Regions from separate parts of the Streptomyces sp. CA-243310 genome, predicted to be linked through region 2. Evidence: predicted binding sites of a transcription regulator. Region 2 holds the regulator's gene; the other holds the start of a gene.
The links. Region 2 encodes HspR, which represses chaperone genes until heat shock. Its sites were predicted from a motif close to TTGAGNNNNNNNNNCTCAA; they were not measured.
Positions count from the first base shown of each region.

Region 1 (14,462 bases), 1.4 Mb from region 2:
GGACAGCGGGAATAAAGGCTACGCCTCCCCGGGCGTCCGATGCAGGCCGGGCGGGACTTACGTCGCGCAGGTCACATCGAAAGGCGGGTTTCACCGCTTGGAATGGCGGGAAACAAGCGTGGTTCGGGTAGGGGACACCGTGGTTGCGGCCCCCTTGGCTTCGCACCCCTGACGGACCCCGGCGCGTGTGGCCGAGATCATGTCCTTCCCACTCGAACCCTACGTCAACGCGATGCCTGGGAGCTGCCCGGAAGCGTGACGAGGATGCGGCAGCCGCGTGACGATTCGGCCACTCCGATCTGCCCCCCGTGCAGGCCGACGGCCCAGCGGGCGATGGCCAGGCCCAGTCCGGTACCCCCGTCGCCGCCCCCGGAATTGCCCCGGTTGAACCGCTCGAAGACCCGGTGCCACTCGGATTCGGGGATCCCGGGACCCTCGTCCCGCACCTCCAGGTCCAGGCTCCCGGGCGCGTCGCCGGCCCGGGCCCGGACCGTGACCCGGCCGTGCGGGGGGCTGTGCTTGACCGCGTTGTCGATCAGGTTCGCCACCACCTGGTGCAGGCGTTCCGCATCGGCGTACGCCGTCAGTTCGAACGGGAACACGTCCAGGTGCAGGTGGACGTCGTTGCGGGTGTGCCCGCCCGAACCGGTGGTCAGGCCCGGCCGCCCGGCCGCCGCCAGCCCCGACTCCTTGAGCACCCCCGACAGGTACGGCCACACCTCGAACCGGCGGGCCCGCAGCGGGACCACCCCGTTGTCCACACGCGACAGGTCCAGCAGGGTCTCCACCAGCCGGCCCAGGCGTTCCGTCTGCTTCAGCATCGTCCGCATGGTCTCCGGATCGGCGGCCGAAACCCCGTCGACCACGTTCTCCAGGACCGCCCGCAGGGCCGCGATCGGCGTGCGCAGTTCGTGGGAGACGTTGGCGACCAGCTCCTTGCGGTGCCGGTCCACGGCCTCCAGGTCGTCCGCCATCAGGTTGATCGTCGCGGCCAGGTCGCCCAGCTCGTCGCGGCGCCCCGCCTCGCGCACCCGGCGCGTGTAGTCCCCGTGGGAGATCGCCCGGGCCACCGTGGTCATGTCGTCCAGCGGCGCCGTCAGGCCGTGCGCCACGAACTGGGTGATCAGCATCGAGGCGATCACCGAGAACACCGTGATGAACCGCAGCTCGGTGTCCGTGCGCAGGGCCACCAGCAGCAGGCCCGTGGTGATGAAGACCGACACCACGACGAGCGTGCCCAGCTTCGTCTTGATCGAGAACGGCGAGTACGGCCGCAGCCCGCCGCCCGGCTGCCGCTGGCTCACGGCTGGGCCGGGGTCTCCAGGGCGTACCCGACGCCGTGGACCGTGCGGATCCGTTCCGCGCCGATCTTGCGGCGCAGCGCCTTGATGTGGCTGTCGACGGTACGGGTCCCGGACGCGTCGGCCCAGTCCCACACCTCCGCCAGCAACTGCTCCCGGGAGAGGACCGCCCGCGGCGTGCCGGCCAGGCACACCAGGAGGTCGAACTCCGTCGGTGTCAGGTGCACGTCCTCGGTGTGCACGCGGACCCGGCGCTGCGCGTGGTCGATCTCCAGATCGCCCAGGCGCAGGGTGGCCCCGCGCGGGGCGGTCGCGGCCAGTGTGGCCCGCTCCACCCGTCTCAGCAGTACGTGGACCCGTGCGGCCAGCTCGCGCATCGAGAACGGTTTCGTCATGTAGTCGTCCGCCCCGACCCCGAGGCCGACCAGCATGTCGGTCTCGTCGTCCCGGGCGGTGAGCATCAGCACCGGCACCGGGCGCTGTGCCTGCACCCGACGGCAGACCTCCAGCCCGTCGAAGCCGGGCAGCATGACGTCGAGCACCAGCAGCTCGGGCAGCCAGCTCTCGGCCGCCGAGACGGCGGCAGGGCCGTCGTGGGCGGCCTGGACCTGGAAGCCCTCGGCGCGCAGCCGGGCCGCGATGGCGTCGGCGATGGTGCGGTCGTCCTCGACCACGAGCACGCGCCGCTGGGCGCCTGGGGTGGCCGCGGCGCCGTTGTGGGTGGTGTGTGTCTGTTCCATGTCCCGCCCCTGAAGAACCCGCGTGATGGGGTGCAGCGTAGAGGAGGCGCAGGCCTGCGGCCATGTGGGGCCGACCGGAGCCCCGTGAGAGGTGGACGACGTCCGGGACACCTCGGGCGACTCGCACTTCTTCCGTCCGTACCGACTCGAATCCGGCATTCCGCAGGGCCTGTCCGAAGGTCGCGAACGATCGCGCGGACCCGACCGCGAGCGCCCCGCCGGTGGTCGGGCGGGCCCGGCGGGCGGCGAGGTCCGCGGCGGCGAGGGAGGAGCCGACGCCGAGACCGCCGACGAGCACGGCCGGGCCCGGCGGGGACGGGACCCCGAACGCCGCCTCGATCACAGGGCGTTCGGAGCGGCCTTCCGAAGTGTCCCTCGGGGAGCAGCCGTTGACGATGCTCTCGTGCGCCTCCCGCGCCGGGCGACACCGGCTCCCCGTCCGCCCCCTCAGTCCTCGAACGGGGGCAGCGCGTCCAACACCCGCGTCAGGGCGATGGGCACCGAGCCGTCGCCGGTCGTCACCTCGAAGCCCCCGTGGACGAAGGCGTAGGTGAACCCGTCGAACACGGTCCCGCTCTTCGACGTCCGGGGCAGCCGGGCGAAGTCGGCCTCCCGGAGCGCGGCGCGCAGCGTGTCGAGTTGAGGGCCCGTCAGCCTTCCCCGGCCGACCTCCTTCGCCCGCCCGTCCAGCCGGGTCCAGGAGCCGTCGCCCCCGATCACCAGGGTGCCGGTGCGGCCGGCGAAGCCGCCGCTGCGGGTGACCCGGACCAGGGTCGCGGCCGGGGAGGTGACGCGGGGCGAGGGGGCCGGGGCCGTGCCGGTGGGACCGGGACCGGGGCTCGTCGGATCGCCGGGGGCGGACGCGCTCGGGCCGCCGGCGGACGGGGTGCCGGTGGTCGGGGTCGCGGGTGACGAAGCGCCGACCGTCGCCGTTTCCGTGTGCCGGGCGGCCGGTTCCTCGCCGGCGCCGCACCCGCCGAGCAGCGCGGCGGCCAGTACCGCGCCGAGCACCGCGCCCGATACCGTCGTCGTCCGTTCCGCCCGTCCCGCTCGCCCTGCGCGCACGCCACACCCCCGCGGGAATTCGGCCGACCCGGACCCCGAGTATGGAGTCCGCACCCGTCACGCGGAAGCACCCGGAGGCCGACATCAGCCGCGACACCGCCCGCACGGCCCTCTGGCGGTGGGTGCCCCCGCTCGTCGCCGTCGCCCTGGGGCTCTGGTCCCTGGAACGTGGTCCGGCCGGCGGCAGCATGTGGCGCGACGAGTCCGTCACCGTGCAGGTGGCGCACCGCCCCCTGGGCGACCTGTGGGCGCTCCTCGGGCAGGTCGACGCCGTCCACGGGCTCCACTACCTGCTCATGCACGGTGTGTTCGCCCTGTGGGACGGCGGCCTGTGGGCGCTGCGCCTGCCGTCCGTCGCCGCCACCGCCCTGGCCGCCGCCGGGGTGGCCGCGATGGCCCACCGGTTGGCGGGGGAGCGGGCCGCGCTGTACGCCGGGACCGTCTACGCCGTCCTGCCGCCCGTGCAGATGTACGCGCAGGAGGGACGCTCGTACGCGTTCGTCGCCTGCGCCGTGGTGTGGGCCGGCCACCTGATGCTGTGTGAGCGGTGGGCGGCGTACACGACGGTGCTGCTGCTCGGCTGCTGGCTTCACGAGTTCGCCGTACTGGCCCTGCTCGCGCACGGCTGCGTCGCCCGGCGCTCGCGCGGTTGGCGGTGGAGCGCCGTCGTCGTCGTGGTCGCGCTGCTGCCGCTGGCCCGGGTGAGCGCGGCGCAGGCCGAGCGGCAGTTGGGCTGGCTCGGTCGGCCGAGCCTGCGGGACTGGGCGGCGTACGGGGTGCTCGTGCTCGCGGTGGCACTGCTCGCCCGGGGGACGTCGGTGCCCCGCGAACTCGTCCGCGTCGCCGTGCCGCTCGCGCTGCTGCCGCCCGGGCTGCTGCTGCTCGTCTCGCTCGCGCACCCCTGGTACGTCGACCGGTACGTCCTCTACGCGCTGACCGGGCTCGCCCTGCTCGCCGGAACCCGGCTCGCGACCGCGCGCGGGCTCCGGCCCTGGGTGCTGACGGCCGCGCTGCTCGTGCCGTTCGGCTGGTGGTCGGTGTGGCTGCGGACCCCGGAGAGCCGCAAGGACGACGTGCTCGCGGTGGCGGCCGCCGTCCGGGAACGGGCCCGGCCCGGGGACGCCGTGCTGTTCATGCCGTCCCGGCGCCGCGAGTGGCTGCTGTCCTCGCCCGCCGTGTACGCCCCCCTGCGCGACCTCGCCCTGGACCGCTCCCCGACCGCCTCGCGGAGCCTGTGGGGCACGGAGGCCGACCCGGACGAGATCCGGACGCGGTTGGCGGGCGCTCCCCGGGTGGTGGCCCTGCTGGACCCGGAGGGGCAACCCCTGGACCCGTACCCGGCGGAGGTCGCGAAGCGGGAGGCGCTGGCCGCCGGGTACGTGCAGTGCTCGCAGACGCGGGTGCGGGGCGCGCGGATCGTGGTCTACGCGGCCCGGGGCCCGGCCGGCGGCTGCGACCGGGACTGAGGCCGGGGCTGAGGCCGTGACCGTGACCGGGGTGCGGCTCGCGGCCGGCCGGTGCGTGCGACGGCCCGAGTGGCCCGCCGGGGAGGGTGGTTGGATGGGAGGCGGGTCGGACCGCCGAGCCCGTGGACCACGCTGCCGGAGGCGCCGCATGACCGTGTCCGAGAACCCCCCGGGCCCCCTCGTCGGGACCGCCTGGGCGGCCGCCCGGCTCGGCGAGCCCGACCTGGTCGTCCTCGACGCCTCCGTCGCCCCCCACCGCGGCCTCGACCGACGGATCCCGGGCGCCCGACCCTTCGACCTCGACGGCGCCCTGTCCGACCACACGACGGGGCTCCCGCACACGATGCCCGCCCCCGCCGACTTCGAACGCGCGATGCGGGACCTCGGCCTCGACGACCGGGCCACGGTCGTCGTGTACGACGCCGCGGGCCTCCATTCGAGCGCCCGTGCCTGGTGGATGCTGCGCGCCATGGGCTTCGACCGGGCCGCCGTCCTGGACGGCGGACTGCCCGCGTGGGAAGCCGACGGCCTGCCCGTGGAACACACCCGCCCCGGGTACGACGGCCCCCGCGGCACCTTCACCGCCCGGCCCCGCGCCGGACTGCTGGTGGACGCCGCCGCCGTCACCGACGTCCTGGCCGACCCGGCGGCGGCCGTCCTGGACGCCCGCACCCGGGAACGATTCGCGGGCACCGCCCCCGAACCCCGCCCCGGGCTGCGCGGCGGACACATGCCGGGCGCCCTGAACCTGCCCTTCGGCGACCTCAAGGGGCCGGACGGCCTGATGCGTCCCGCCGCGGAACTCCACGAGACCTTCGCGGAGTTGGCGGGCGACCGGGAACGCCTGTACCTCAGCTGCGGGTCGGGGGTGACCGCCTGCGTGCTCGCGCTCGGCGCCGAACTCGCCGGGTACCGGGACCTCGCGGTGTACGACGGCTCCTGGAGCGAGTGGGGAATGCCGTCCAACCGGCCGGTGACGAACGGGGGTTAACCCCACCCGGACCCCGGGTACCGGCCCCATCGCCCCGCGGCCGACGCCTCGACAGACTGGCGTCATGCCTTCCCACACCGCGCCCGCCGCCCGCCCCCGTGCACTCGCCCGGGCCTCCCGACCCGCCCGCACCGCAGCCGCGGCCTGCGCCGTCGTCGGCACGCTCCTCCTCACGGGGTGCTCACTGACCGCGCACACCATGAAGACCGCGAGCGCCGACGCCACCGTCCCCGAGGCCGTCACCGCGGTCGAGATCACGGGCGCCCGGCACGGCTCCATCGAGGTGACGCCGGGGAGCGGCCCGGGCGTCACCGTCCACCGCACCGTCCACTACCGGGGCGACACGGCGCCCCGGCCGGAGCAGCACGTCTCCGGGGGCCTGCTCACCTTCGACACCGGCTGCACCGGCAGTTGCTACGTCGACTACCGCCTGGAGGTGCCGGCCTCCGCGACGGTCAAGCTCGAAAGCAGCAGCGGGCGCGTCACGGTGACCGGGGTGGCGGCGGCCGACGTCGAGACCTCCTCGGGCGACGTGAAGGTGGACCGCATCGCGGGCGCGCTGAAGGCCCGTACGTCCTCCGGCGACATCACCGGCTCGGCCCTGGCCGGCCCGGGAGCCGACATCCGCTCCGCGTCCGGCGACGCCCGCCTGACCTTCGCCACGTCCCCGAACTCGGTGGCCGCCGAGACCGGCTCGGGCAACGTCACCCTGACGGTGCCGTCGGCGCCCTACCGGGTCGACGTCTCCACCACCTCGGGCGACCGCCGCGTCGCCCTGCCCACCGACCCGTCGGCCGACGCCCGCCTCGCGGTGAGGACCACCTCGGGCGACGTCAGCGTCTCGGCGGCCTGAGGGGGCGGGGATCGGCGGGGAACCGGGCGGGGGCCGATCGCCTGATCAAGCCCCCGATGGAGCACTGGGGACAACCCCACACGGCTCTCCGGCACAGGCCTCGCAGGGGTGTTCGCCCCCGGCGAACGGTGGTGGGGGAACATCGGGGGGCTCATCGGCATTGAGTCGGCATAGCTCAACTTCACTGCCGGAGGGAAGATCATGGCTTCGACGTCCGTATCGCTCACCCTGCCCGTACTGCCGCTCGACGACGAGGTCGTGCTGCCCGGGATGGTCGTCCCGCTGGACCTGTCCGACGCCGACGTGCGGGCGGCCGTGGAGGCCGCCCAGGCCGCCGCGGGCAGCGGGAAGCCCCGGGTGCTGCTCGTGCCGCGGATCGACGGACAGTACGCGGGCACCGGTGTGCTCGGAACGGTCGAGCAGGTGGGACGGCTCTCCGACGGGGACCCGGGCGCGCTCATCCGGGGGCGCGGACGCGTCCGCATCGGCGCCGGGACCACCGGGCCCGGGGCCGCGCTCTGGGTCGAGGGCGAGACCGTCGAGGAGTCGGTGCCCGAGCCGCTGCCCGGCGCCGTCACCGAGCTCGTCAAGGAGTACAAGGCCCTCGCCACCAGCTGGCTCAAGAAGCGCGGCGCCTGGCAGGTCGTGGACCGGGTGCAGCAGATCGAGGGGGTGTCGGCGCTCGCCGACAACTCCGGCTACTCGCCCTTCCTGACCCTGGCCCAGAAGGTGGAACTGCTGGAGACGGCCGACCCCGTCGCCCGGCTCCGGCTCGCGGTCAAGGCGCTGAGCGACCACCTGGCCGAGCAGGACGTCGCCGAGTCCATCGCCAAGGACGTCCAGGACGGCGTCGACAAGCAGCAGCGCGAGTTCCTGCTGAGGCGGCAGTTGGAGGCGGTGCGCAAGGAACTGCGCGAACTGAACGGCGAGAAGGACGGCGAGGAGTCCGACGACTACCGCGTCCGCGTCGAGGCCGCCGACCTGCCGGAGAAGGTACGGGAGGCCGCCCTCAAGGAAGTCGAGAAGCTGGAGCGTTCCAGCGACCAGTCGCCCGAGGGCTCCTGGATCCGCACCTGGCTCGACACCGTGCTGGAACTGCCCTGGAACGAGCGCACCGAGGACGAGTACGACATCCGCGGCGCCCGGGCCGTGCTCGACGCCGAGCACGCCGGACTGAGTGACGTGAAGGACCGCATCACCGAGTACCTGGCGGTCCGCAAGCGGCGCTCCGAGCGCGGCATGGGCGTCATCGGCGGGCGGCGCGGCGGGGCCGTGCTGGCCCTCGTGGGCCCGCCCGGGGTGGGAAAGACCAGCCTCGGCGAGAGCGTGGCCCACGCGATGGGCCGCAAGTTCGTGCGCGTCGCCCTCGGCGGCGTACGGGACGAGGCCGAGATCCGCGGCCACCGGCGGACCTACGTCGGCGCGCTGCCCGGCCGGATCGTGCGGGCGATCAAGGAGGCCGGCTCGATGAACCCGGTCGTCCTCCTGGACGAGATCGACAAGGTCGGCTCCGACTTCCGGGGCGACCCGGCCGCCGCCCTGCTGGAGGTCCTCGACCCCGCCCAGAACCACACGTTCCGGGACCACTACCTGGAGGTCGAACTGGACCTCAGCGACGTGGTCTTCCTGGCCACCGCCAACGTCCTGGAGGCCATCCCGGAAGCCCTCGCCGACCGCATGGAGCTGGTCCGTCTCGACGGCTACACCGAGGACGAGAAGGTCGTCATCGCCCGCGACCACCTGCTGCCCCGCCAGCTGGAGCGCGCCGGTCTCGGCGCCGACGAGGTGGTCCTGGAGGAGGACGCCCTGCGCAGGCTCGCCGGCGAGTACACCCGAGAGGCGGGCGTACGGACCCTGGAGCGCTCCCTCGCGCGGCTGCTGCGCAAGGTGGCCTCGCAGCACGAGCTGGAAGAACGGAAGCTGCCGTTCCACATCGGCGCCGGCGACCTGCGGGCGCTCATCGGGCGACCGCACCACGTCCCGGAGTCCGCGCAGGACCCCGCCGAGCGGCGCACCGCCGTGCCCGGCGTGGCCACCGGCCTCGCCGTGACCGGGGCCGGCGGCGACGTCCTGTACGTAGAGGCCTCCCTGGCCGACCCGGAGACCGGCGCCGCCGGGCTGACCCTGACCGGCCAGCTGGGCGACGTGATGAAGGAGTCCGCGCAGATCGCGCTGAGCTTCCTGCGCTCGCACGGCGCGGAACTGGAACTGCCGGTCGCCGACCTGAAGGACCGGGGCGTGCACATCCACTTCCCGGCCGGCGCGGTCCCCAAGGACGGACCGAGCGCGGGCATCACCATGACGACCGCGCTGGCCTCGCTGCTGTCGGGCCGCCAGGTCCGCACCGACGTCGCCATGACCGGCGAGGTCTCGCTGACCGGGCGGGTGCTGCCCATCGGCGGGGTCAAGCAGAAGCTGCTCGCCGCGCACCGGGCGGGCCTGACCACCGTGATCATCCCCAAGCGCAACGAGGCCGACCTGGACGACGTCCCGGCCGAGGTGCTGGAGGGGCTGGAGGTACACCCGGTGACGGATGTCCGCCAGGTGCTGGAGCTGGCCCTGGCCGGAGCGGAGGTCCCGGCCGCGGTGGCCGCCTGATCCGGCACACGGACGGCCCGGCGCCCCGCTTCGGCGGGGCCCCGGGCCGTCGGCGTACCCGCTGCGAAATACTGACCGGGCGGACACACACCGCGACGGGACCACCATCGACAGGAGCCGGACGTGCACGGGAGTGAAGACCAGGAGTTCCTTGCCCTGGAGCGGGAGCTGTCCGTCTTCCTCCGGCGGGCCCGGGCCTCCTCCGGCGAGATGGCCCGCGCACTTCACCCGGAGCTGGAGCCGGCCGCGTACGGACTGCTGGTGCGGCTGGAGGCGGCGGGGCGCCAGCGGGCCACGGAACTGGCCGCGTACTTCGGGGTGGGCAAGGCCACGATGAGCCGTCAGCTGCGGGCCCTGGAGGTGCTCGGGCTGGTGGCCCGCGAACCGGACCCGGCCGACGGCCGGGCCTTCCTGGTCGGGCTCACGGAGGAGGGGCGGGCGCGGTTCCTGCGGGTGCGGGGGGCACGGCGCGAGCAGTACATGCGCAAGCTCGCCGACTGGGATCGGGGGGAGGTCGCGGAACTCGCTCGACTGCTCAACCAGTTGAACCAGGGCGCGGACTCGGAATAGCCGGACCCGCGTTCCCGTCGCCGTCGCCGTCGCCGGCGCCCGTCACAGGTCCCGCGCCACGGCTCCCGTGCCACGGCCCCCGTTCACGGCCCCCGTTCACAGCTCCGCGTACACCGCGGACGCGTCGTCGTGGCGTTTGTGGCGGCCCGACGGGCGGGCGGGGTCGCGCTCCAGGGCGCGCACGCGGGCGATCAGCGCCTGCGCGCCCTCCTTGCGGAGCACTCCCAGGCAGGCCGCCCAGTCGCCCTCCCCGAAGGTGTCCGTCCAACGGCTCGCGCCGTCCGTGAGGGCGGCCAGGGCCCGCACCTCGGAGCGCGGGGTCCGCCCGGTGACCGCGCGGCCCGCCACCTCAGGATCGGCCGCGGCCGTGAAGAACCCGCCCTCGACGTTGCGCAGCGCGTCCGCGGCGGCCACCGAGCGCAGCGCCTCGCGCGGCACCCGGTCCAGTCGGTCGTCGAGAACGGCGCGGACCCCACCGCCCCGGGTGTGGAGCAGCAGGACGGAGTCCGACAGCACGAGGTGTTCCACGGTCGCCCCGTCCCAGCGGGCCACGACCACCGTCGCCTGTGGCGTTCGTGCGTGAGAAAGGTCACAGGTGCCCCGGTGGGCCTCGGCGGTGCTCTCGATGGACGCCGCCAGGATCCGGTCCAGCGGCATGTCCTTCCGCGATCCGGACAGTTCGGTCAATCGCCCGCCGAGGCGGGCCACGAACCAGGGCACACCGTGCACGCACCCGTCGTCCCCGCGCGGTGGGGTCACCCCGTCGAGGGCCACCACGACGCCGCCGCCCGACGTGGGCATCGCGGCCGACAGCCAGTCCTCATTGGGGCGTTCCGGGTTCCCGGGAGCCGTCGCCAGGTCGATGCGCATACGGACATTCTGCCTGTGGGGGTGTCGGCGGGCCGCTCCGGGCGGTCGCGCGCCGAACCCCGGCCCGAGGAAGGTCCGTACCGGCGGGTGGGGCGTGTGGCGGGCGGTACCGGGCCGGCCCGGCGGTGCGGGCGCGCATCTTGCCAAAGCGCGCAGCCATCTTTCAACCACCCGTCCACGGTCGGACCCTGACGGACGCCGCCCGAGTTGGTCGCCAACTGTTCCTTGATGTTCACTCCTTCGAGTGGCCGGGTGGGCGATGTACGGCTCTCTTCCCAACACACTGCAATGGTCTGAGGCGGTACGAGGGGGCAGGGAGCGTTTACTTGTTGACCGGCCGTTACCTCGGCCACACGAGTAGACGAGCACGAGCACACGTACAGGATTGCGAGCACCGGTGCAGAAGAAGCGGTCTCGGAAGAACGGCACCGCCAGCGCCGACGGCCCCGCCATCGCAGGACGTCGCGTCCGCGTGCGCCGCAGGCTGGTGATCGGTGTGGCCGTCGCCGGCCTCACGGTCCTGGTTGCCGGCGCGCCCGCCGTCGTCTCCGCGACGAGAGAACTGAACGACTCCCAAAGGCTGGTCACGCTCGCCGAGCAGACCCGGGCGGCCCTCACCCTGGCGCACCTGATCGGCGACGAACGCGACGCCGTCATCGAGTACGTCGCCAAGGGACGCCCCGCCTCCGGCAAGAGCGCCGTCCAGGAGCGCACCGCGCGCACGGACCGGCAGCTCGAAGAGGTCCGTGCGGAGGCCGACGAGGACCTGTCCGTCGCCCTCGGCCGGATCGGGGCCGTCCGCAGCGAGGCGCTCGACGGCAAGGGCGGCGCCCTCGACGCGCACCAGGCCTACGCCGGCGTCATCGCGGACCTCATGGCACCGGGCGACCGGCTCGTCGAACTGACCCCGCCCCGCGCGGAGGCCGCGCTGGTCACCACCCGGCCGCTGGCCCCCCTCGGACAGGCCGTGGAACAGGCCGGCGCCACCCGCGGCCTGTTGCTCGCGGCCCTGGCCGTCCCGCGCTCCGAGCAGGCCGTGAGCCTGGCGCCCGTCGACGAACTCACCGTCGCCGCCCAGCGCTCCCGGGTCCGGGAACAGGCCGCCCTCGACGACTTCTCGCGGACCGCGCGACCGGACGTACGGGAGACGCTCGCCGCCACCGTCACCGGACCCGAGGTCAAGACCGCCGACGAGTACCTCAAGCGGCTCACCGACCGACCGACCCTGAACTCGACCGACCGCAAGGTCGACCGCGCCGCCGTGGGCGCCGCGCTCACCGCCCGCGTCGACCGGATGCAGTCGGTCGAATCCACGCTGGCGAGCCGACGGGCCACCGCCCTCGCGACCCTGCGCGACGACGACGTGACCCGTCTCGAACTGCTGATCGCCTTCGTGGGCGTGTTGTTCCTGTTCGTGGTCGGCTTCTCGACGGCCGTCGCCCGCTCCCTGACCCGGCCGCTCTCGGTGCTCCGCCGGGGCGCCCAGCGATTGGCCACCCCGGAGGGCTCCGTCGAGCCGGTGCGCTTCACCGGCCGCAACGACGAGTTCGCCGAGGTCGTCCGCCACCTGAACGCGGTACGGGACCAGACGGTCTCCCTGCACACCCGGATCGCCGGACTCGACGCCGACCGGCGCCGCCTCATCGGCCGCAACGAGGCACTGACCTCCGGCCGCGAGGCCCTGGACGCCGAACTCAGGCAGCTGCGGGCCGGGCTCGAAGAGCACCGCCGCGTCATGTCGACGACGTCGGTGTCCCTGTCCCTGCGCACCCTGGGTCTCGTGGAGCGCCAACTGGCGGTCATCGAGGAGCTGGAGTCCGAGGAGCAGGACCCGGACCGGCTCGCGACCCTGTTCAAGCTCGACCACCTCGCGACGGTGATGCGCCGTCACAACGAGAACCTGCTGGTCCTCGCCGGCCAGGAACACGGCCACGGACAGGCCCTGCCGGTGCCGCTGGTCGACGTCATGCGGGCCGCCGTCAGCGAGATCGAGCGGTACGAGCGCGTCGACCTCGCGGCGATGCCCTCGTACACGCAGGTCGCCGGGCACGCCGCCGACGACATCTCGCACGTGCTCGCGGAACTGCTGGAGAACGCGACGACCTTCTCGCCGCCGGACGTCAAGGTGAAGGTGTCCGGCCGGCTGCTGGACACCGGCGAAGTGGTGCTGTCCGTACTGGACGAGGGCATCGGCGTCACCGAGGACCGGATGGCGTCCCTCAACGCCCGACTGGCCACCCCCGAGGCGTACGACGAGGAACCCGAGGCCGAGCACGGCCTGGGCCTCGGGCTGTACGTGGCCGGCCGGCTCGCCGCCCGGCACGGCGTCACCGCCGAACTGCGGGCGCCCCGGCACGGCGGGACCGAGGCCCTCGTGGTCGTCCCGGCGACGCTGCTGCCGACCACGCCGCCCGCCTCGCCGCTGCACTCCCTGGCCACGCCCGGCGCGTCCGGGCTGCGCCTGCCCGGGGCCGTCGCCGAGGCGAACGAGAACACCCTGATGTCCCAGCGGACGCCTCCGGCGGCGGACCCGGTCGTGGAGGCCGCGGCCGAGCCCGCGCACGAACCGGCGGCCGAACCGGCCGGGGATCCGGGGATCGCCGCCGACCTGGCCGCCGCGTTCGGCGACCCGGTCGTGGACACGGACGTGACGGCGGACGCGGCAGTAGACGCGGCCGTGGACGCCGGGTCCGGCAAGGGGACGGACCCCGTTCCGGGACCGCTCTCGGACCCGGAGGCCGAACCGCTCGCCGAGACCGAGGCCGCGTTCGACGCCGCGTTCGAGGCCGAGGTCCAAGCCGAGTTCGAGGCCCGTGCGGACTCCGAGCCGCTTGCGACCGCCGACCGGGCGGGCACCGTCCCCGCGTGGGCGCCGCAGGAACCGGCGTCCGCCGAAGAGCCGGCCGCGCCGGCCGCGAGCGCCGCCCCGGACGGGCCGAGCGACCCGGGCGACGCCACGGACGAGGCCGCGGGCGAGAGTACGGACGACGCCGCGAACGAGGCCGGCCACGCGAGCGACGCCCCGGCAGCCGTCCCGGATCCGCAGCCCGTGCTCTCCGCCGACGAGGAACTCCTCGCCCGGGTGGTGTCGGAGGCCGACGCAGAGGCCTTCGTGACCCCGGACGCCCGGACGGCCCCGGCCGAGCAGGCCTTCACGGTGCCCGACCCCGACCCCGAGGCCGCGGCACCGGGCGACGCGGACCCCGCCCAGGGCCTGCCCCGCCGGACACGGCCCGACGCGGCACCGGGACTGCCCGTGCGGTCCGCCGCCGCGGCGCCCGATCCGCACCGGCGGGCCGACGCCGAGGACCACTGGGTCCCGCGCCAGGCCGGCCACCCTGAAGACGTCCTGACCGACAAGGGACTCCCCAAGCGGACCCCGCGCAACGTGGCCACCGGAGGTCGCCCCGCCGACGCGCGGCCCGAACCGCGCCGGGTGGACGCCGACGAACTGCGCCGCAGGCTCGGCGGGTTCTACCAGGGGACCCAGGACGGCAGACGTGTCGTCGAGGCCGAGCTCGCACAGGACCGCGGGCAGGACCGGCGACAGACCGACCAGGGGGACACCGCACAGGAGGCACGCACATGACCGCGCCCAGTACGTACGGACTGAGCACCCAGGCCCGCAACCTGCAGTGGCTGCTGACCGACCTGGTCAAGGAGGTCCCCGGCGTCAACTCCGTCGCCGTCGTCTCCTCGGACGGGCTCCTGCTGCTCTCCTCCGAGCCGCCGGCGCAGTCCCCGCAGGACCGGCCCAAGGGCCCCCGAGGGGCCTCGGCCGACCTCGCCACCATCGTGTCCGGGCTCGGCAGCCTGACCACGGGCGCCGCCTCCCTCATGGACGGCGGCTCCGTGAAACAGACCATGGTGGCGATGGAGCACGGTTCCGTCTTCGTCATGGTCATCAGCGACGGCTCACTGCTCGGCGTGCACGCCACGCCCGACTGCGACATGAGCGTCGTGGCCTACCACATGGCCCTGTTCGTCGGCCGCGCCGGCCACGTACTG
Region 1 is NZ_JBNJMF010000001.1:1,458,956-1,473,417, forward strand. Features, by position in the region: gene ACQEVM_RS06945 (HAMP domain-containing sensor histidine kinase) at 225-1,304, opposite strand; gene ACQEVM_RS06950 (response regulator transcription factor) at 1,301-2,041, opposite strand; gene ACQEVM_RS06955 (hypothetical protein) at 2,489-3,106, opposite strand; gene ACQEVM_RS06960 (glycosyltransferase family 39 protein) at 3,148-4,572, shown strand; gene ACQEVM_RS06965 (sulfurtransferase) at 4,721-5,563, shown strand; gene ACQEVM_RS06970 (DUF4097 family beta strand repeat-containing protein) at 5,628-6,416, shown strand; gene lon (endopeptidase La) at 6,618-9,014, shown strand; gene ACQEVM_RS06980 (MarR family winged helix-turn-helix transcriptional regulator) at 9,138-9,584, shown strand; gene ACQEVM_RS06985 (hypothetical protein) at 9,681-10,454, opposite strand; gene ACQEVM_RS06990 (nitrate- and nitrite sensing domain-containing protein) at 10,852-14,043, shown strand; gene ACQEVM_RS06995 (roadblock/LC7 domain-containing protein) at 14,040-14,462, shown strand, end outside.
Region 1: a site for HspR is predicted at 6,577-6,595, ahead of lon (endopeptidase La). Genes of this name have one in related genera too.

Region 2 (14,462 bases):
GCCCTCACGGGCCGCCGCGGTGAAATCGGTGCCGAACTTCTCCAGGGCCTTGTACTGACCCTCGGGGTCGGGGCTGGTCACCCGGCGTCCTCCTCGTGCTTCCTCGAATGCGGCCAGCAGCTTCTTCGCCGTCGCGCCCTGGGTGGAAAGGAGCTCGCCGGCCGCGCCGCCCTTGGCGGCGAGGGCGATGAGCAGGTGTTCGGTGGAAAGGTAGTCGTCTCCGAGCTTCCCGGCCGTCTCGTCGGCGTCGGCGAGTACGGCGAGCAGCTCGCGGGTGGGCTGCGGGGGCGCGACGGTGGAACCCGTCACGCTGGGCAGGGCGGCGAGCAGGCGTTCCGCGCCGGCGCGGACCTCCACCTGGTCGGCGTCGGTCGCGGCGAGCAGGTCGGTGACGTTCTCGTTGTCCTCGCCGGCGAGCAGGGCCAGCAGCAGGTGCGCGGGGGTCAGGTCCGGGTGGCCGTCCTTGACGGCCCTGCGGGTGGCGGCGTTCAGCGCGTCCCGGCTCTTGTTGGTCAGCTCGGCGTCCACTGCGGCTTCTCCTCTCCGTCGAGATACAGGGGTATGACACGTATAGCGTGCACAAAGTTGAGTCTATTCCACTCAAGGCAGTGTGTGGTGCGGCATCTCGTACTCTTCGGGCCATGCCTGGTACGAAGACACCCCAAGACGTACTCAACCCGACGCCGGAGTACCTCGCCTTCTGGCGGGAGCGGCACGTCTGCACCCTGACCACCCCGCGCCCCGACGGCAGCCCGCACGTGGTGCCGGTCGGCGTGACGTACGACCCCGAGGCGGGGCTGGCGCGGGTGATCAGCAACCGGCACAGCAAGAAGATCCGCAACATCCTGGCGGCCCCGGACGGGACGGCGCGGGTCGCGGTCTGCCAGATGGAGGGCCGGCGCTGGGCCACGCTGGAGGGCCACGCGGTGATCCGCACGGACGAGGCCTCGGTGGCGGAGGCGGTGGCGCGCTACGCGGAGCGCTACGGGCGGACGCCCTCGCCGAACCCGGACCGGGTGGTCATGGAGATCACCCTGGACCGCGCGATGGGGCGCGGCTGACCCGGGGACCGACCCCGGCGCGGGCGACCCGGGCGCAGGCGTGGCCGCGGGGGCTGACGTGGGGACGGACGCGAAACCGGTCGATGTGTTTGTCCGGTTCAACCACTGGACGCGGACAGCACAACGGCGCCATCGTGGTCAGGTCCACGATGGCGCCGTTGTGTGGGGGTAGTGCCTGAGCGATCTGCAACGACGGGGGAATCGCTTCAGGCACTTCGGGGGGTGGCGGCGGTGATGTCGGGTTCGAAGAGTTGGTGGTCCCGCTGGTCGAGATTGACGAAAACCATGCCGTACCGCACTTCGCAGCGGACGGGCTGCGGTGCGCCCCGGGGGCGGCGCAGACAGCGGTAGGCGCGGACGTCTTCGTCCTCCTCGCGCGCGACGACGATCGGCTGGCCGAACAGGGTGACCATCAACGAGTCACCGGCGTGGGGGATCGCGGTGGCAAGGTCGATGAACTGCCACCCGGACCGGTACGCCGAAGCCATCTCGCGTCGGAAGTCTCGGTCGTCGGGGGTCATCAGACGGCCATCGCAGGCAGAACGGTCCAGCCGGAGTCCGACGCGCCGGAGGGCGCGCTGGTCCAGCCGCTGTCCGACAGACGCGAGGGCGCGTTGGTCCACCCGGAGTCACCCGCCTGGATCCTGGTCCAGCCGCTGTCCGCCTTGCCGGACGGACCGTTGGTCCAGCCCGAGTCGACGGCCGGCACCACGGTCCAGCCGGTGTTCGCCTTGCCGGACGGACCGTTGGTCCAGCCGGAGTCACCCGCCGGCAGCACGGTCCGGCCCGTGTCCGCCTTGCCGGACGGACCATGGGTCCAGCCGGAGTCACCGGCCGGCAGCACGGTCCATCCGCTGTCCGACTTGCCCACCGGCGCGCCGGTCCAGCCACTGTCGCCGGTCAGAGCGGTGCCCCCCGCGTCACTTTCGACGGCACCGACTACCCCAAAGACCGCAACAGCGGAGAAACCAACGGCAAGCGCCGAGCGAAGCATTCTCTTATACATGGTCGGCTTCGTCCTCACTTGATGGAATCCTCTCCCCCGCCACACAGACGATGGCTCATTCAGGCACGTCAATGCCACAGGGACGATGCATCATGTTCTTGCATGTTCAGGACCCTGGGGGGTGGAGATTTGCCCAAAAGTGCGACAAACCCGACTCATCCCCACTCCGTCACGTCCCTGTGCCCTGAGGGAACGCGGCTGTACACGGCTGCGCTCAGCGCCGGCCGGATCGCCCGGAGCGAGGTTCAGCAGGCCCCCTGCCTGCTTGAATTCTCCCTGGTGCAGCCTGACCCGGATGACGCGAACCAGCTCCGCCCGGTTCCCCCGTCCGTCGCACTGGCGCAACGGCTGCATCCGATTGAACGCGAGATCCAGGACAGACGGCGTACGGCTGTAGATCTCACCGATGCTTTCGAGCCGTTTCTGACCATCAGTGCGCAGAACCCGGCGAACACCCACGCCATCACGGTCCTGGAGGGTTTCGAGCGGATCAACGCCGCGTTGGACCTGGCGACGGCCGAATGCCACACGGAGATGCTGACCATCCAACCGGGCGGTGCGCGGCCCTCCCTGGCCCTCACACAGGCCCTGGAGCGGGACGCCCCGCTGATCGACCGGGGCATCAGCATCAGGACGCTGTACCAACACACCGCGCGGCACAGCCAGGGCACGCTGGCGTACGTGGACCGGATCTCCGCGGGGAAGGTGGAGATCCGCACCCTGGAGGAGCTCATCGAGCGGCTCATCGTCTTCGACCGCACGGTGGCGTTCATCCCGGTCAGCGACGACCGGAGGGTGGCGCTGGAGCTGCGGCACCCGGGGCTCGTCGACTACCTCATCAAGGTGTTCGAGCAGCTCTGGCGGCGTGCCGTGCCCCTGAGCGAGGAGGTCACCTACACCCACATGCACGACGGCATCACGGGCGTGCAGCGGTCCATCGCGCAGCTCCTGGTCGAGGGGCACGTGGACGAGGCCATCGCCCGCCGGCTGGGAATGAACGTACGAACCTGCCGAGCGCACATCGCCCGGCTGGCCACGGCCCTGGGCAGCGGCAGCCGGGCACAGCTCGGCTTCCTGATCGCCCAGTCCGGCATCCTGCACAGCTCGGCCCCGCACCTCCCGGACGACGAGGCCGACCACGGCGGCCACGCCAACCACCTGTAGCGACGCGGAAGGCCCCGTCCCGGGTGATCCGGGCGGGGCCTTCGCGTCGAACGGCGGTGTCGGGCGGCGGTGTCAGTCCATCGGGCGCTTGGGGCGCCAGACGACCAGGGCGCTGCCCGGCTGCGGCGGCTGGTACGGGACCAGGTCGCGGCGGTACGAGGCGTGCACCTGGGCCTCGCGGGCCTGGAGCGCGGCGGCAGCGCCGTCCACGGCCGTCGCCAGTTCGGCCACGCGCTGTTGGAGGGCGGCGACCTGGTTCTCCAGTTCGATGATCCGCTTGATGCCGGCCAGGTTGATGCCCTCGTCCTGGGACAGCGCCTGCACCGTGCGGAGCAACTCGATGTCCCTGGCCGAATATCGACGTCCGCGGCCGGCCGTCCGGTCCGGGGAGACCAGACCGAGACGGTCGTACTGACGCAGGGTCTGCGGATGCAGTCCCGAGAGCTGGGCGGCCACCGAAATCACATAGACCGGGGTCTCATCAGTGAGCTGATAAGCCCCGCCCAACCGGGACTGTCTGCGGCGGCCGTCCATGTCATGCTCCCTTCGCGGACTCGAACAACGCGGCGCGCGGGTCCTGCGACTCCGTCGCGTCGCGGAACATCTCCAGGGCTTCACGGGCCTTGTCGGACAGCTCCGAGGGCACCTCGACCTCCACCGTTACGAGCAGGTCGCCGCGGGTGCCGTCCTTGCGGACCGCACCCTTGCCGCGGGCCCGCATCGTACGCCCGTTCGGGGTACCCGGGGGAAGCTTCAGGGTCACCGGGGGGCCGCCCAGCGTCGGGACCTTGATGTCGGCGCCCAGGGCGGCCTCGGCGAACGTCACCGGGACCGTCACCGTGAGGTTGTCGTCCCGCCGGCCGAACACCGGGTGCCCGTCGACGTGGACGACGACGTACAGGTCGCCGCCCGGGCCGCCGCGCTCGCCCGGGGCCCCCTTGCCGCGCAGTCGGATCCGCTGGCCGTCGGAGACGCCCGCCGGGATCCGGACCTGCATGGTCCGGGAACTGCGGGCCCGTCCGCTGCCCTTGCAGATGTCACAGGGGGTCTCGGCGATCAGACCGCGCCCCTTGCAGTCGGCGCAGGGGTCGGTCAGGGAGAAACCGCCACCGCTGCCGCGCGAGACCTGGCCGGTGCCGACGCAGGTCGGGCACACCCGGGGGGTGCCGTTCTTGTCGCCGGTGCCGGAGCAGGCCTTGCAGGGCGACTGCGAGGACATCCGGAGCGGGACCGTCGCGCCGTCCACGGCCTCCGTGAACGACAGCGTGACCTCGGACTCGATGTCCTGGCCGCGGCGCGGCTGGGTACGGGGTCCCGTACCCGGGCCGGCGGCGCCACCGCGGTTGAACAGGCCGCCGAAGACGTCGCCCAGTCCGCCGCCGAAGCCGCCGGCCGCGCCGCCACCGCCCTGCGGCTGGCCGCCGAAGAGGTCGCCGAGGTCGAAGTTGAACGAACCGCCGCCCCCGCCCGGACCGGGGCGGAAGCCCCCGTTGCCGAACAGGGCGCGGGCCTCGTCGTACTCCTTGCGCTTCTTGGCGTCACCGAGGATGTCGTTCGCCTCGGAGATCTCCTTGAAGCGCTCCTCGGCCGAGGCGTCGCCCTTGTTGGCGTCCGGGTGGAACTCGCGGGCGAGCTTCCGGTACGCCTTCTTGATCTCGGCCTCGGTCGCGTCCTTCGGGACACCGAGGACCTTGTAGTAGTCCTTCTCGACGAAGTCCTTCGTGCTCATCCCCGGTGGCCCTCCTCTCGTGCGGCTACATGGTGGACGTCAGCCCTTGTCGGGGGCATCCGCGTCCTTGTCAGACGGCGTGTCGCCGTCCGCGGACTCGGACTTGGCGGCCGGGGCCGCCCCGGGCTGGGGCTCGGCCACCGCGACCCGCGCGGGGCGGATCGTGCGCTCGCCGATCCGGTAACCCGGCTGCAGGATCGCCACGCAGGTGTCCTCGGTGACATCCGGCGCGTACGAGTGCATCAGGGCCTCGTGGATCGTCGGGTCGAAGGGCTCGCCCTCCTTGCCGAACTGCTGCAGCCCCATCTTGGCGGCGGCGGTCTCCAGCGACTCGGCCACCGACTTAAAGCCGCCGACCAGTTCGCCATGCTCCCGTGCCCGGCCGATGTCGTCCAGGGTCGGGAGGAGTTCCGTCAGGAGGGACGCGACCGCGATCTCCTTGACGGCGATCCGGTCCCGCTCCACCCGACGGCGGTAGTTCTGGTACTCGGCCTGGAGCCGCTGGAGGTCCGCGGTGCGCTCACCGAGCGCGGTGCGGGCCTGGTCCAACTGCGCCAGGACGGCCGTTTCCCGGCCGACGGCCTGAGTGTCCGAGTCCCCGGCCGGGGCCGCCTTCTCCTCCGGGGAGGAGTCGGCGGCCTTCGGCTCGGCGGCGGCGTCGTCCGCGTCGGCGCCGGTGGGGACTTCAGGCTTCTCGTCGAAACCCGGGGTCTCCTCCGACATCAGGCAGCGCCACCCTTCGGCTTCTCGTCGTCCACGATCTCGGCGTCGACGACGTCGTCGTCGGCCTTGGCCTGGTCGGCGTCACCGGTCGGCGCGCCACCGGCCTGGCCGGCCTGCGCGTCGGCGTAGATGGCCTGGCCGAGCTTCTGGCTGACCGCGGCGAGCTTCTCGGTCGCGGTGCGGATCTCCGCGGCGTCCTCGCCCTTGAGCTTTTCCTTCAGCTCGGTGACGGAGGCCTCGACCTCGGCCTTGACGTCGGCCGGGACCTTGTCCTCGTTGTCCTTGACGAACTTCTCCGTCTGGTAGACGAGCTGCTCGCCCTGGTTGCGGGACTCGGCCGCCTCCTTGCGACGCAGGTCCTCGTCCGCGTACTGCTCCGCCTCCTGGCGCATGCGGTCGACCTCGTCCTTGCCGAGCGAGGAGCCGCCGGTGACGGTCATCTTCTGCTCCTTGCCCGTGCCAAGGTCCTTGGCCGTGACGTGCATGATGCCGTTCGCGTCGATGTCGAAGGAGACCTCGATCTGCGGGACGCCACGCGGGGCCGGCGGCAGGCCGGTCAGCTCGAACATGCCGAGCTTCTTGTTGTACGCCGCGATCTCGCGCTCGCCCTGGTAGACCTGGATCTGCACGGACGGCTGGTTGTCCTCGGCCGTCGTGAAGATCTCGGACCGCTTGGTCGGGATCGTGGTGTTGCGCTCGATGAGCTTGGTCATGATGCCGCCCTTGGTTTCGATACCGAGGGACAGCGGGGTCACGTCGAGGAGCAGGACGTCCTTGACCTCACCCTTGAGCACGCCCGCCTGGAGGGTCGCGCCGATGGCGACGACCTCGTCCGGGTTGACGCCCTTGTTGGCGTCCTGACCGCCGGTGAGCTCCTTGACGAGCTCGGCGACGGCCGGCATGCGGGTGGAGCCACCGACCAGGACCACGTGGTCGATCTCGGACAGGTTGATGCCCGCGTCCTTGATGACATTGTGGAACGGGGTCTTGCAGCGGTCCAGCAGGTCCGCGGTGAGCTGCTGGAACTGCGAGCGCGTGAGCTTCTCGTCCAGGTGCAGCGGGCCCTCGGCGGACGCCGTGATGTACGGCAGGTTGATCGTGGTCTCCGTGGAGGAGGACAGCTCGATCTTCGCCTTCTCGGCGGCCTCGCGCAGACGCTGGAGCGCCATCTTGTCCTTGGCCAGGTCGACGCCGTGGCCGTTCTGGAACTGCTTCACCAGGTAGTCGACGACGCGCTGGTCCCAGTCGTCGCCACCGAGGTGGTTGTCACCGTTGGTGGCCTTGACCTCGACGACGCCGTCGCCGATCTCGAGGAGCGACACGTCGAAGGTGCCGCCACCGAGGTCGAAGACGAGAATGGTCTGGTCGTCCTTGTCGAGACCGTAGGCCAGGGCGGCGGCCGTCGGCTCGTTGACGATGCGCAGGACGTTCAGACCCGCGATCTCGCCGGCTTCCTTCGTCGCCTGACGCTCGGAGTCGTTGAAGTAGGCCGGGACGGTGATGACCGCGTCCGTGACCTTCTCACCCAGGTACGCCTCGGCGTCGCGCTTCAGCTTCTGCAGGATGAAGGCGCTCATCTGCTGCGGGTTGAAGTCCTTGCCATCCAGGTTGATCTTCCAGTCAGTGCCCATGTGGCGCTTGACGGAACGGATGGTCCGGTCCACGTTCGTGACCGCCTGGCGCTTGGCCACCTCTCCGACGAGGACCTCGCCGTTCTTGGCGAAGGCGACGACGGACGGCGTGGTCCTGGCGCCCTCGGCGTTGGTGATGACGGTGGGCTCGCCGCCTTCCAGAACGCTGACGACGGAGTTAGTGGTGCCCAGGTCGATGCCGACCGCACGTGCCATTTCGATTCCTCCAGCTGACTTGAGTGGAACAGACTCAACCATGCACCATCGTCCGCGCCGACGTCAACAGAGCTGAGTCGAGGGCGCTCAACTTTTATCCCGCTCTTACGCTCACTAGGGCCGCGACACGCCGCCGACACCCGCCCCGTCCGCCACACAGCCGAGCGGGCGACCCTCCGGCCGCCACCCCGCGCGGCATCCGGGGGCCGCCGAACGTGTGGGGCACCGTGCCCCCATGCGCCCGCAACCACCCTCGCCGCGCCCACCCCGGACGTCCCGCCTGCCCATCCTGACGAAGCCGAACCCGGACGCCCCGCCGAAGCCCCGCAGGCCCGCCCTCCCCCGCCCCGACCTGTCGGCCAAGCGGGTGCTCGACCTCGTCGGCGCGGTGATCCTGCTCGCGGTGTCCGCCCTGCCGCTGCTCGCCGCCGCGGGACTGCTGTACGCGGGCCGGCGCGGGATCCTCGTACGGGAACCCGCGCTCGGGCGGGGCGGGCGGGAGTTCCGGACCTGGCGGCTGCGAACGCGGGACACCGGCCGCCCGGGTGCGGCGGTGGAGCGGTGCGGTCTGGACGCACTGCCGCAGTTGCTGAACGTGCTGCGGGGTGAGATGTCGCTGGTCGGACCGCGCCCCGAGGCGGGCACCGATCGACCCGAGCGGCTCTTCGTACGCCCCGGAATGACCGGATTGTGGCAAGTGAGCGCGCGCTCCGACCTCCCCTGGGAGGAGATGGCCCTGTTGGACCGGCACTATGTGGAGAGCCATTGGCTGGGGATGGATCTCGCGATCCTCGCGCAGACGCCTCGGGCAGCCCGCCTACAGAGGCATGCCTGAGCGACACAGATCACCGCCCGCTCACCTACATTGCGGCGCGGGAACTGGGTAACCTCAAGCCTTGACTCAATAAGTTACCGCTTAGTAAGTCCCGCCCGAGGAGCCCTCCCATGCAACTCGCCGCGATCATCGTGTCGCTGGTCCTGACCGTGGTCGGCGTCGCGCTGCTCGCCCGAGCCGTGGCGCAGATCTACCGGTTCGTGAAACTCGGCCAACCCGTGCCGGCGGGCAGCCGCACGGACAACCCGAAAGCACGAACGATCACCCTGGTCAGGGAGTTCCTCGGCCACAGCCGCATGAACCGCTGGGGCATCGTCGGATTCGCCCACTGGTTCGTCGCCATCGGCTTCCTGACGCTGCCTCCGACCCTGGCGCAGGCCTACGGCCAGCTCTTCCAGGCCGACTGGACGCTGCCGATCATCGGCGGCTTCCTGCCGTTCGAGCTGTACATCGAGTTCATCGGCGTGATGACGATCCTCGGCATCCTCGTGCTGATGGCCATCCGCCTGATCAACCTTCCCTCGCGGGCCGGTCGCAAGTCGCGCTTCACCGGCTCGAAGGCCTGGCAGGCGTACTTCGTCGAGTACATCATCCTGACCATCGGCCTCGCGATCCTGACGCTGCGCGGCCTCGAGGGCGCGATCCACCACGTCGACCACTACGAGCCGGCGTACTTCCTGTCGTACCCGCTGGTGCTGGCCTTCAAGGGCCTCTCGGTCGACACCCTCCAGACGCTGATCTACTTCACCGCGATGATCAAGATCGGCACCTCGCTGATCTGGATGATCGTCGTCTCGCTCAACACCAACATGGGCGTGGCCTGGCACCGCTTCCTCGGCTTCCCGAACATCTGGTTCAAGCGCAACGCCGACGGCGCGGTCGCGCTCGGCGAGCTGAAGCCGATGACGAGCGGCGGCAAGGAGATCGACTTCGAGGACCCGGGCGAGGACGACGTCTTCGGCGTCTCCCAGGTCGAGCAGTTCTCCTGGAAGGGCATCCTCGACTTCTCCACCTGCACCGAGTGCGGTCGCTGCCAGTCGCAGTGCCCCGCCTGGAACACCGGCAAGCCGCTGTCCCCGAAGCTCCTGATCATGTCGCTGCGCGACCACGCGCACGCCAAGGCCCCGTACCTGCTCGCCGGTGGCGGCAAGGACATGGAGGGCAACGAGAAGGCGACGGCGGAGCAGCTCAAGGACGTTCCGGCGGCCGCCCTCGCGGAGGCCGAGCGCCCCCTGATCGGCACCGCCGAGGAGAACGGCGTCATCGACCCGGACGTGCTGTGGTCCTGCACCACGTGCGGCGCGTGCGTCGAGCAGTGCCCGGTCGACATCGAGCACATCGACCACATCGTCGACATGCGGCGCTACCAGGTGATGATCGAGAGCGCGTTCCCGTCGGAGGCGGGCACGATGCTCAAGAACCTGGAGAAGAAGGGCAACCCCTGGGGCCTCGCGAAGAAGCAGCGCGTCGAGTGGACCAAGGAGGTGGACTTCGAGGTCCCGATCATCGGCAAGGACGCGGAGGACCTCTCCGAGTACGACTACCTCTACTGGGTCGGCTGCGCCGGCGCCCTGGAGGACCGCGCGAAGAAGACCACGAAGGCCTTCGCGGAGCTGCTGAACATGGCGGGCGTCAAGTTCGCGATCATGGGCGGCGACGAGAAGTGCACCGGTGACTCCCCGCGCCGCCTGGGCAACGAGCCGCTGTTCCAGCAGCTCGCCCAGGAGAACGTGGCCATGCTCAACATGGCCTTCGGCGAGGACGACGAGGACGAGTCCACCAGGAAGCCGAAGTCGGCGAAGCGGATCGTCTCCACCTGCCCGCACTGCTTCAACACCATCGCGAACGAGTACCCGCAGCTGGGCGGCGAGTACGAGGTCATCCACCACACGCAGCTGCTCCAGCACCTGCTCGACGAGGGCCGGCTGACGCCGGTCACGCCGGTGGACGGCCTCATCACCTACCACGACCCCTGCTACCTGGGCCGGCACAACAAGGTCTACACGCCGCCGCGCGAGATCATGTCGGCCGTTCCGGGGCTGCGGCAGCAGGAGATGCACCGCCACAAGGAGCGGGGCTTCTGCTGTGGCGCCGGTGGCGCGCGGATGTGGATGGAGGAGCGGATCGGCAAGCGCATCAACAACGAGCGTGTCGACGAGGCCCTGTCCCTGAACCCGGACATCGTGTCGACGGCGTGCCCGTTCTGCCTGGTGATGCTGACCGACTCGGTCAACGGCAAGAAGAACGACGGCCAGGCGAAGGAATCCGTCCAGGTCGTCGACGTCGCGCAGCTGCTGCTGGAATCGGTGAAGGCACCGGGCCCGACGGCGGAGGAACTCGCCGCGGAGGCGCTCGCCGCGGAAGAGGCGGAAGCGGCCGCCGCGGCCGCCGCCGAAGCCGAGGCGGAGGCGAAGGCCGCCGCGAAGGCCGAGGCAGCCGCGAAGGCGGAGGCGGAGGCCAAGGCGAAGGCGGAAGCCGAGGCCGCCGAGGAAGCGGAGGCCGAGGCGAAGCCCGAGGCGTCCGCGCCTGAGGCCGACGCCAAGGCCGAGGCGTCCGAGCCGAAGGCCGAGGCGTCTGCGCCTGAGGCCGAGGCGAAGCCCGAGCAGGCCGAGGCGTCCGAGCCGAAGGCCGAGGCGAAGGCCGAGCCCAAGGCTGCGGCCGAGCCCGAGGCGTCCGCGCCTGAGGCCGAGGCGAAGCCCGAGGCGCCGGTGGCGTCCGCGCCTGAGGCCGAGGTCGAAGCCGACGCGAAGGGCGAGACGGAGGCCGATGCGAAGGCCGACGCGAAGCCCGCCGAGAAGGGCGACGCCGAGTCCGCGGCGGAAGAGGCGAAGCCCGAGGCTGCCAAGTAGGCGTAGGTACACCCACAGGAACGGCCGGCCCCCACTCGGGGGACCGGCCGTTCCGCTGTTTCCGGTCGGCGCCGGCGCTCACACCGCCCGGAGGGCGACACTCTCGACGACGACGGCGACGGCCTACTTGCCGGTCGCGACCGTGTACCGCTCGATCAGCCTGCCGCTGTCGAAGTCGTACACCCAGCTGTTGCCGCCGCTCCTGCCGTCGATGACAACGAACTTCACGTGCCGGCCGTCCCCGCCGTCCCGAACGAGCTTGTACATCCAGCCGTCGTTCAGCGCGTTCGGGTGTTCCAGGTCGATCGTGCCCAGTCGGTGCCCGTTCGGCGTGGACAGGTCCACGCGCTTGCCGTGCGCGCCGTACACCGCCTCCGCGACGTTCCCGTCCGGCATGACGATCCGCGCGGCGCTCTCCTGCACGGCCGCGGGCCTCGGCTTGGACTTGGACTTGGACTGGGGCTGCGGCTGCGGCTGCGGCTGCGGCTGCGGCGCGTCCTCGACCCACGAGCTCACGGTGCCGTTCGGGTAGAGGGTGAGGTGCAGACCGTTGTACTGCCCGTACGCGGGCCGTCCGTCCCCGCCCGCCAGCGTGCCCAGCTTCGTGGACCCGGCGAAGACGTCCGCCTCGACGTGGGCAACGCCGACCTCGTAGATCCTGGCCACCGACCCGTCCGCCAGCCTGGCGGTGGTGACGTACCCGCGGGCCGGCTTCGTGGACGGCGCGGTGGAAGGGGCGATCGGCCGGTCCACGGCCGACTGCTCCACACCGGGCAGCACCCGCGGTTCCGGGGCCGCCGGCGAGTCCGCGAAGGCGGCCCCCACCGGGAGCGCCAGGACGGCGGTCGCGCCGGCGAGGACGGCGGTGGTACGGAAGGCGGTACGGCGGCTGGTGGGGCGGGTGCTGCGCATGGGGGGACTCTTTCCGTGCTCGTTCCACGTTCGTGAGGCGTGGTGCGTGAGGCGTGGTGCGTGAGGCGTGACGGCGACCTTCACGAAGCTACGGGTCCCATATCTCCGCATTCAGTAGAGAACGTAACGAACCTCCGCAGACTGCCCCTCAGCCACGTAAACCCCACCAACCTCAGGGGTGGGGAGAACCCCCCGGGGTTCCCCTAGGGGATGTCACAGGTCAGCCGCAAAGGCCCCCTGTTCCGGCCGCCCGACCACCATCACCCGCCGGAGCAGGTACTTTCGATCACGTGGCTGGATTCAGGATCGGACGCGGCCGGGACAACAACCGCACCCCGCAACAACGCCCGCAAGCCCCGCGGCAGCAGCCGTACGGTCAGCAGCAACCGCCGCAGGCACCGTACGGCCGACAGCCCTACCCGCCTGCCGGCGGGCCGCCACCGCAGCAGCAGTGGCCGCAGCAGGGCGCGCACGGGGACCACGGCGAGCCCGAGTACTTCGACCCGTACGGACAACAGCAGCAGCCGCACCACGGGCAGCAGCAGCCTCCGCACGAGTCCTCGTACGCGAACAACCCGGGCTTCACCCAGGCGTTCTCCATCGGCGAGGACCCGTACAACCAGGGCGCGACCTACCACGCGGGCGCGGCGGCCCCGGCCGGTCCGCGGCTGCCCTGGAAGGAGCTGCTGCGCGGCATCGTGATGCGGCCGGGACCGACGTTCCTGCAGATGCGCGACTACCCCGTATGGGGGCCGGCGCTGATCGTGACCTTCATCTACGGACTCCTCGCGGTCTTCGGCCTCGACGACACCCGTGAGGACGTCATCAAGGCCACCCTGGCCAACGCCGTCCCGATCGTCCTCAGCGCCGCCGTGGCGTTCGTGCTCTGCGGCATGATCCTGGGCGCGGTCACGCACACGCTGGCCCGCCAACTCGGTGGCGACGGCGCGTGGCAGCCGACGGTCGGCCTGTCGATGCTGGTCATGTCCGTCACCGACGCCCCGCGCCTGCTGTTCGCGATCTTCCTCGGCGGCGACAACATCGTCGTCCAGGTCCTGGGCTGGGTCACCTGGCTGGCAGCCGGCGCACTGTTCACCTCGCTGGTGAGCAAGTCGCACGACCTGCCGTGGCCCAAGGCCCTGGGCGCCTCCGCGATCCAGCTGATCGCGCTGCTGTCCATCATCAAACTGGGCACGATCTGACAGCCGCACCCGATACGGACGTACGAAGGGGCCCGGCGCGCACCCCGCGCGCCGGGCCCCTTCGTACGCGGTCGGCGCCCGTTCGTACGCGGTCGGCGCCCGCGGAGGGCGCTCGCGGTCAGGGGGCGCTCTCCCCGTAGAAGCCGAAGGCCCGCGCCAGCCCGGCCCTCACGGCGCCGCGCCGGATAAGGACGGCACGGTCGACCGCGCCGAAGAGCGCCGCGAGCGTGATGTCGGTCCCGAGGGCCAGGCCCGTGACGCTGATCGTCAACCGCCGCCCCTTGCCCATGCCGGACTGCCGGACGCGGACGGTGGCACCGGGGTCCTCGGAGTCCCGCTCCCTGGTCAGCTCGTACTCCTTGCGGCCGACCGCGGTCAGCCGGTACGAGTCCCCCATGCACCTCAGGCGCAGCGAGCGGCCCCGGTGCGTCAACGCCCACCGGTTCCGCGTCATGTACACCGTGGCGTCGGCGACGGTCAGTCGCGCGCCGTTCAGGCTCGGCCGGGTCATGACCTGCGTGTGGAGCCCGCTCGCCGAGAACCGCGCGGAGGGGACGCGACCGCCGCGCACCTCGCTCGTGAGGGTGTCGGCGAAAGCCGCCTTCGGGTGGAGCACCGTGATCTCGCCGAACTCCGTCGAGGTGCCGTGCCATCCCGTGCGGCGCTCGTACCCCTCCCCCTCCTTCCAGACCCGCAGCGTGAAGGGCGCGGTGGTGGCGTGCATGACTCTCCCGGGGGCTGTCGGAGGAGAAGGACGGGAGGACGGACGGGGTGGACGGACGGGGCGGACGGACCTCGGGACGACACGACGACACGACGACATCACGGCACGACGGCATCACGACACCCGACATGACGACGGGGCCGGGCGCTGTACGCCCGGCCCCGCGATCACACGTACGCGCCCCCTCACGACGCAAGGTGTCAGGCGTCGAGGACCTGACCCTCGCGCTTGACCACGGGCGGCTCGACCGACCACGGGAAGTTGATCCACTCGTCGGTCTTCTTCCACACGTACTCGCACTTCACGAGCGAGTGCGACTTCTCGTAGATGACGGCGGAGCGCACCTCGGCGACATGGCCGAGGCAGAAGTCGTGGACGAGCTTGAGCGTCTTCCCGGTGTCGGCCACGTC
Region 2 is NZ_JBNJMF010000001.1:106,966-121,427, forward strand. Features, by position in the region: gene clpB (ATP-dependent chaperone ClpB) at 1-528, opposite strand, end outside; gene ACQEVM_RS00555 (pyridoxamine 5'-phosphate oxidase family protein) at 642-1,061, shown strand; gene ACQEVM_RS00560 ((2Fe-2S)-binding protein) at 1,268-1,582, opposite strand; gene ACQEVM_RS00565 (hypothetical protein) at 1,582-1,932, opposite strand; gene ACQEVM_RS00570 (helix-turn-helix transcriptional regulator) at 2,170-3,231, shown strand; gene ACQEVM_RS00575 (heat shock protein transcriptional repressor HspR) at 3,304-3,765, opposite strand; gene dnaJ (molecular chaperone DnaJ) at 3,767-4,960, opposite strand; gene grpE (nucleotide exchange factor GrpE) at 5,000-5,683, opposite strand; gene dnaK (molecular chaperone DnaK) at 5,683-7,530, opposite strand; gene ACQEVM_RS00595 (sugar transferase) at 7,766-8,365, shown strand; partial or broken gene ACQEVM_RS00600 (heterodisulfide reductase-related iron-sulfur binding cluster) at 8,476-10,698, shown strand; gene ACQEVM_RS00605 (hypothetical protein) at 11,338-12,126, opposite strand; gene ACQEVM_RS00610 (Yip1 family protein) at 12,417-13,328, shown strand; gene ACQEVM_RS00615 (hypothetical protein) at 13,447-14,052, opposite strand; gene ACQEVM_RS00620 (phosphoribosyltransferase) at 14,253-14,462, opposite strand, start outside.